One region of the Metabacillus sp. 22489 genome, then DNA from elsewhere that is predicted to be linked to it. Evidence: riboswitches for the same ligand, from Rfam matches in the RefSeq annotation. Region 1 holds a riboswitch; each other region holds the start of a gene.

Region 1 (2,275 bases):
ATCTTTGATACAATAGAAGAATATTCACGTAAGAAAAGTGAACAGTAAAAGTAGGAGAAATTTTATGCTTCAATCAATTAATAAACAACTTGAAAAATTAATGCCTTTTATCACACCTACGAGCGTCGTAATTGGCGTCGTTTTTACGGAACAATTCGTGTCACTGTCGTTTTTAATCCCATGGATTTTTGCGTTTATTACATTTTCTGGGAGTCTTAATTCGAGTTTATCCTCGTTAAAGGGTGTATTAAAAAGTCCTTTACCATTTGTTTTAGTTTTACTCATCTTACATATAATCATGCCGATTATCGCCTGGTGTACAGGACATATTATATTTCCGAACGACCAATTTACGATAACTGGTCTTATATTAGCAGCAGTCATTCCGACCGGGATTACGAGCTTTATATGGGTGACTATTTATAAGGGAAATATTCCGCTTGCTTTAGCGATTATCTTATTTGATACAATCTTATCGCCGTTTCTTGTGCCACATACATTAGCTTTATTAGTTGGACAAAAGGTAGAGATTAATACATTCTCAATCATGAATGGATTATTTTTTATGGTTGTTATTCCTTCAATACTCGGAATGCTTATTCATCAATGGACAAAAGGAAAAAGCGTGAAGGTTGGTACAGCTTTAGCGCCTTTTTCAAAATTGGGGCTTGGCTTTGTCGTAATGATTAATGGTGCCGTCGTTGCTCCATATTTAGTAAATATAACAAGGAAATTATTGCTAATAACTTGTACAGTGTTTGCTCTTGCTTTTATAGGCTATTTAATTGCTTGGTTCATTGGAAAATGCTTTAAGCAAAGCAGAGATACGACAGCAGTCATGATTTTTACTGGTGGAATGCGGAATATAAGTGCAGGTGCGGTTATTGCTGTTCAATACTTTCCGGCAGCTGTGGCTGTTCCGGTTATTATCGGTATGTTATTTCAACAGGTTTTAGCATCTATTTTCGGTTTTTTATTTGATCGCTTCGAAAGAAAATCCATTTCCGTTAAACCTGTTGACAATAAAATGAATGTTTCTTAATGGTCGTTCCTTCTTGCCAAACTTAGTAGATTGTGTTATTAATATTGATAATTAGTTAAACAGATTTTGAGTTTTAAAAATTTAATAGACTTCACCACTAGGGGAGCTTTATAGCTGAGAGAGACATTTGTCTTGACCCTTATTACCTGATCTAGATAATACTAGCGTAGGGAAGAGGTGTTTGAATGATAATGGAATTGCATATTTGTGCATGTTTTTCGTATAAATTGCCTATCATATTTACATTTCAAACCACTTCTCTCTGCGGAAGTGGTTTTTTTGTTGGCTAAAACTACTTCAATAAAAAAGAAATGAAAGGAGCGTTACATTTGTCACATAGAATTTCCGATCTTATCAAAGAGGTTGACAGAAGACAGGATGAATTAATTTCATTACTAAAAAAGCTAATTGAATTTAAAACACCTGCTCCACCGGCACGAAATACGAAAGATGCTCAGCACTTTGTAGCTAGCTTTTTACGTGAAAAAGGGTTTTCGATCGATATGTGGGATGTATATCCAAATGATCCGAATGTTGTTGGTGTCTTAAAAGGAGTAAATGAAAAACAGTACAAAAGCTTAATTATCAATGGCCATATCGATGTTGCTGAAGTAGGTGAGGATGAAAACTGGGAAAAAGACCCGTTTCAACCATATGTGAAAGATGGCGCAGTGGTTGGGAGGGGGGCAGCTGATATGAAGGGAGGATTAGCTGGAGCAATGTTTGCAATCCAATTACTTCATGAAGCTGGTGTGGAATTGCCTGGTAGCTTAATATTCCAGTCAGTTATTGGAGAAGAGGTCGGTGAAGCGGGAACTTTACAATGCTGTGAACGTGGGTATAAAGCTGATTTTGCAATCGTTGTTGATACGAGTGATTTACATATTCAAGGTCAAGGAGGAGTTATTACAGGGTGGATAACTGTAAAAAGTACCGAGACCTTTCATGATGCAACAAGAAGACAAATGATCCATGCGGGTGGAAAGCTTAAAGGTGCAAGTGCGATTGAAAAAATGACAAAAATTATTGCTGGCTTACAGGAGCTTGAACGGCATTGGGCAGTCATGAAAAGCTACCCAAAAATGGCACCTGGATCAAATACGATAAACCCGGCTGTCATTGAAGGTGGTCGACATGCAGCATTTATAGCTGATGAATGTAGACTTTGGATAACTGTTCACTATTATCCAGATGAATCACATGAGCAAATCATTAAGGAAATTGAGGAACATA
Region 2 (2,275 bases), on a different contig from region 1:
GCTCATTGTGTACTTAATAGTACGATTTGTTGTTAATCGAAATTAACGTTGGCACGCTTGGTTTTGTTTAGTTTTCAAAGAACATTCATTTTGCAACTTCTTTTCAGAAGCGACTTTCTAAATATAACACCCAACAAAATGTTTGTCAACACTTTATTTTATTTTTTAAAAGGTGTTTTTAAATTCGCCTTATCAGCGACGAATAATAATATATCATGATAATTAATTAATAGCAAGTAATTTTATATAAAATTTTAAATTTCTTTTTTAAAACAATATTAAATAAAGAAGAATCTCTTTTCATACTATATTATTTATCAAAATAAAACGGCAACAAACATAGTTAATGTATCCTTTAAGTTCATCTATTAAAAGTAATCGAATTCATTTTACTCAGTTGTTTTCTATAATTTTAACATTTATTAAAGAAATGAATACTAGGGTGATGATGTAATATTTCCATATATAATCGTATGATAACTGATCGTGATTCACACTTTACTGAATTGCATCATATTAATTGTCAAAAGTTCCTTATTTTAAGGAAACTTTTATTTCTATTAAATTGATACCTTTAATTGTTTGTCTAAATCATCTAGTTGAATCAAATCTATTCCACTAAAGGTCTAATCAAGTTACACTATTAAAATCCCTTCTCTCTTTCTAACTTTCGATAAATTCTTAAGTTTTAATTAAATGTTTCATCTACAATTAGAATTTATTCCTACTCAGTTGTCCTATCATCCACTAATGACCTTTTACTATAAGTTAGCAATAAATTCGTTTCATCATTCTCTTAAAATTCTTTAAAATAAAACACTTGTTGGGTTAAATAGAATGATGTATAGTTAAAATCAAAATAAATAAGCATACAAACCACAAGGGGAGCCACTGGCTGAGATTGAATAAGCTCTTTTTATGTTATTCTAACCCTTCGAACCTGTTAGTTAGTACTAGCGTAGGGATGTGGATGGTCATAATAAAAGCAATGTTTGGAACCATCGTTCATATTCCATACATTGCTTTTTGTTTTACATTAAGCAATGACATATGGATTCTGGATTCTTATTACTAATAGGTTTTGGTTTATTGTGCAAGAAGAGAGGTTTTTAAATTTGCAAGTGAATCAACGTTTATTATTTTTAATTGAAGTGGCAATGATGGCTGCTTTAGCATTTTTGTTGGATTTAGCTTCTGGTATTTTCTTCAAAATGCCTCAAGGTGGGACTGTTTCCTTAGGAATGATACCCGTTTTTATTATGGCATTTCGTAGAGGACTAAGCGGCGGTCTGTTAACAGGACTAATATTTGGCTTTTTACAAGTTGCAATCGGTAATCCAAGTGTGTATCATCCATTCCAAGCATTTCTAGATTATTATTTAGCATTTACTGTAGTTGGTTTTAGCGGTATTTTATTTAAACAAATTCAACAATCTCTAGGAAATCGCAATCGAATGATTTTTCTTATCATTTTAGCTGCATTCATCGGAAATTTCCTAAGATATATCGTCCATGTAATTGGCGGGGCTATCTTTTTTGCAGAATATGCTCCTGATGGAATGCCTGTAGTTTTATATTCACTAGGTTATAATGCAACCTACATGATTCCAACTCTTATTGTCTCCGCAATTATCTGCTGTCTAATTCTATTAACAGCACCGAGACTCGTAACAAGAAAATAACGTTTTTACCTTGGTCTTATGGCCAAGGTTTTTTATTTCTCTATTAATTTTAAAAAGTAATCATATTACTAGAACTGCTAGCATCTATTAATAGAAAGAATAGATTGCTTAAAAATGGAGGATAAATGATGAATATGACATTTATATTAATGCTACTTACACTTTTTCTCTCATTAGTTCATTTTTCTTACGGTTACAAGGAAGCGATACGTATCAGTAATGAAGAAGGACCTGTTCATGGGCTTTCCCTTATATTAAGCGTCCCTCTTGGATTTGCATTTGCCATTTTATCATCTACGTTTTCCCAGCAGCTATAAATGATTAATCAATAGGATGAACATGAAAGTATCCTTTCTTAATATAAGTACATTATTTCAAATAAGCGTTGTGCTACTGCACAGCGTTTTTTATTTTGATTAAATATAAATTATCATGATTTTTTTCTTAGTATCCTCATAAGTATGTAAAAAGAAAAATTCTTTAGGAGGTTGCTTTGAAAATTGTCAAAACAATATGCAAACACTTAATTTTATTCACGCTTGCACTTATACTTACTTTCTTCTTATTAATGACGCTTTTTTTACTTATAGATG
Region 3 (2,275 bases), on a different contig from region 1:
GCCCATGTATGTAGTAATGTTGCAGACTCCATGTTTGCTAGAATAGGTGTAACTTTCTCTAGCAATGAGTGGATGCCACCAATTGTCGGAAGTGTGTTCCAATCATTCTCCACCATTGATGCACCAACAACAAATCGTCCATCACCTTTTGGAACGATGTAGCAATGATCGTAAAAAATCGTTTTTTCTAAATGAATATCACTGCTTTGAAAGGCAAGGCATTCTCCTTTAACTGGTTTTAAGCTTCCATTTATTCCAAGCTGCTTAAAAAAGTAGCCACTCCAAACCCCGTTCGCAATTACAACATGCTTACATGTGAATTCTGTATGCGGGGTAGATAATGTATATTCATTAGCTGCTGTTTTCTCAATTGTATGTACTGGTGTGTTTTCAAAAATGCTTGCCCCAAAATAATTAGCAGACTTTGAAAAGGCTGCACAAACATGTGTTGGTGAAACATGACCATCCTCTGGAATATAGAGTGCCCCTTTAATTCCCTTTGATAAGGTTGGTTCGTTTTCTAATACAACTTCCCTTGAATGCCATTGTAGTGAAGAATGATGCTTAACAAGCTGTTGCAACGCTTCAACTTCATCATCGGTTATCGCAAGCTTATACATACCGTTATCTACTAATTGAATATTAATCTGCGAATATTCGAAAAGCTCCTTGCTAAGTGTATGATAGAGGCGTTGACTTTCCTTAGCAAACTGAAAAAAGGCATCGTTTGCTTCTAGTTCGGAGTTCGCCCCAAGCATTCCTGCTGCTGCACTAGTAGCTCCACTTCCTATCTTTTGACTTTCTAATACAACGACAGATACACCTTCCTTTGCCAGTTGATAAGCAATGGATTGACCGATGACCCCTCCCCCAATAATCCCTACATCAAAGTGTTTGTTCATTCTTTTCCACCTCTAGTAAACTCTCTTTTATTTGCTGTAAAGCGAAACTCGGATTGTCACTTGCCATAACATATGACATGATCGCGATTCCGCCTAGCTTAATATTTGATAATTTAGAAACTGTTTCAGGAACAATACCTCCGATCGCAATAATAGGAATAGAAACTGACCTACAGATATCTTCTAATAGTTCTACTCCTCTTGGAGGGAGCTTCGCTTTTGATTTCGTTGCAAACAGGTGACCGAACATGAGATAATCCGCACCGGCCTTTTCGCTAGCTATCGCTTCCTCCAATGAATGGACGGAACGCCCAATTTTTAATGAAGGCATAAACTCCTTTACTGTTTGAATCGAAAAGCTATTTCCTGGCAAATGAATATTCGATAGCTGCTGTAATTGAACAACATCAAGGCGGTCATTAACGATAATTTTATCCCTACTTACACCGTTTTCTAACAGTGCTGAAACGATTTCCATCACTTCAGAAGCCGACTTCGTTTTTTCACGAATATGTAAAAAGTCAACCTCCTCATGAATCATGAGTATTTTTTTTATAATTTCCTTCACTGTTTGGACGCCATCTGTAATGACATGGATCTCCAATTGCTTCACCTTACTTTAATGTAATAGTTGTATTAGTTTTCTATCTCCTAAATACAAAAAACCACTTTCCAGGTAGGAAAGTGGTTTACATACTATATTTGATCTCGATACGTAAGTCCACTTCCCTACGCTGGTACAAACCAGATCAGGTTATAAGAGTCTTAAAGAAACACTTTAATCTCAGCCCTTTCATTAGGGCACCCCTAGCGGTATCATAACTATTCAATTTATAATGATAGAAATTGTTTGAACATTTGCTTATTTCTATCATACCATTTGTTGAATATCTTTCAAGAAAAAAATCATCACCATAGCTCAAGTTCACGTTTTAACTCGTTCACATATTCTCGTGATCCTGTCACAATTAACCGATCTCCGAGCTTTAAATCCGTATCCCCATGAGGAACAATCGAATCCTTCCCTCTAAAAATCCGAACAAAGATAATATCTCCTGTAAACGGAAAATTTCGAAGCAAAATGTGATCATATTTAGAATTCTTTAAATTAATTTGATAAAGCATCGTTTCTTGATTTGTTAAAATCCGCATAACCCCAGGTGCTTCAATCAATGCACGAAGCATTGTTTTCGTTGATAACAATGTAGAAAAGACGTCAATATCGTTTTCCTTCAACTTTGTATCTAATTCAGGTGAAGCAACGCTCGCAATTACTCGTTCAACCTTTTGCTCTTTTGCAAATAGCGCAATATCCGCGTTTCGTTGCTCATCTCCTGTTGTTACTACGATTAAATCAATATCAAATGCTTGAT

The links. Region 1 has a riboswitch for thiamine pyrophosphate ahead of ACTJJ9_RS11005 (acetylornithine deacetylase). Riboswitches for the same ligand answer to the same signal wherever they lie in the genome.
Region 2: it holds a riboswitch for thiamine pyrophosphate, as region 1 does, so the genes downstream of both, thiT (energy-coupled thiamine transporter ThiT) here and ACTJJ9_RS11005 (acetylornithine deacetylase) in region 1, are expected to answer to the same signal.
Region 3: it holds a riboswitch for thiamine pyrophosphate, as region 1 does, so the genes downstream of both, ACTJJ9_RS12570 (thiamine phosphate synthase) here and ACTJJ9_RS11005 (acetylornithine deacetylase) in region 1, are expected to answer to the same signal.

What each region holds. Positions count from the first base shown of each region.
Region 1 is NZ_JBQENT010000015.1:37,429-39,703, forward strand. Features, by position in the region: gene ACTJJ9_RS11000 (bile acid:sodium symporter family protein) at 65-1,042, shown strand; TPP riboswitch at 1,132-1,232, shown strand; gene ACTJJ9_RS11005 (acetylornithine deacetylase) at 1,372-2,275, shown strand, end outside.
Region 2 is NZ_JBQENT010000071.1:13,130-15,404, reverse strand. Features, by position in the region: TPP riboswitch at 872-982, shown strand; gene thiT (energy-coupled thiamine transporter ThiT) at 1,116-1,682, shown strand; gene ACTJJ9_RS24905 (hypothetical protein) at 1,811-1,999, shown strand; gene ACTJJ9_RS24900 (hypothetical protein) at 2,176-2,275, shown strand, end outside.
Region 3 is NZ_JBQENT010000018.1:71,165-73,439, forward strand. Features, by position in the region: gene thiO (glycine oxidase ThiO) at 1-902, opposite strand, end outside; gene ACTJJ9_RS12570 (thiamine phosphate synthase) at 886-1,506, opposite strand; TPP riboswitch at 1,612-1,721, opposite strand; gene ACTJJ9_RS12575 (monovalent cation:proton antiporter family protein) at 1,812-2,275, opposite strand, start outside.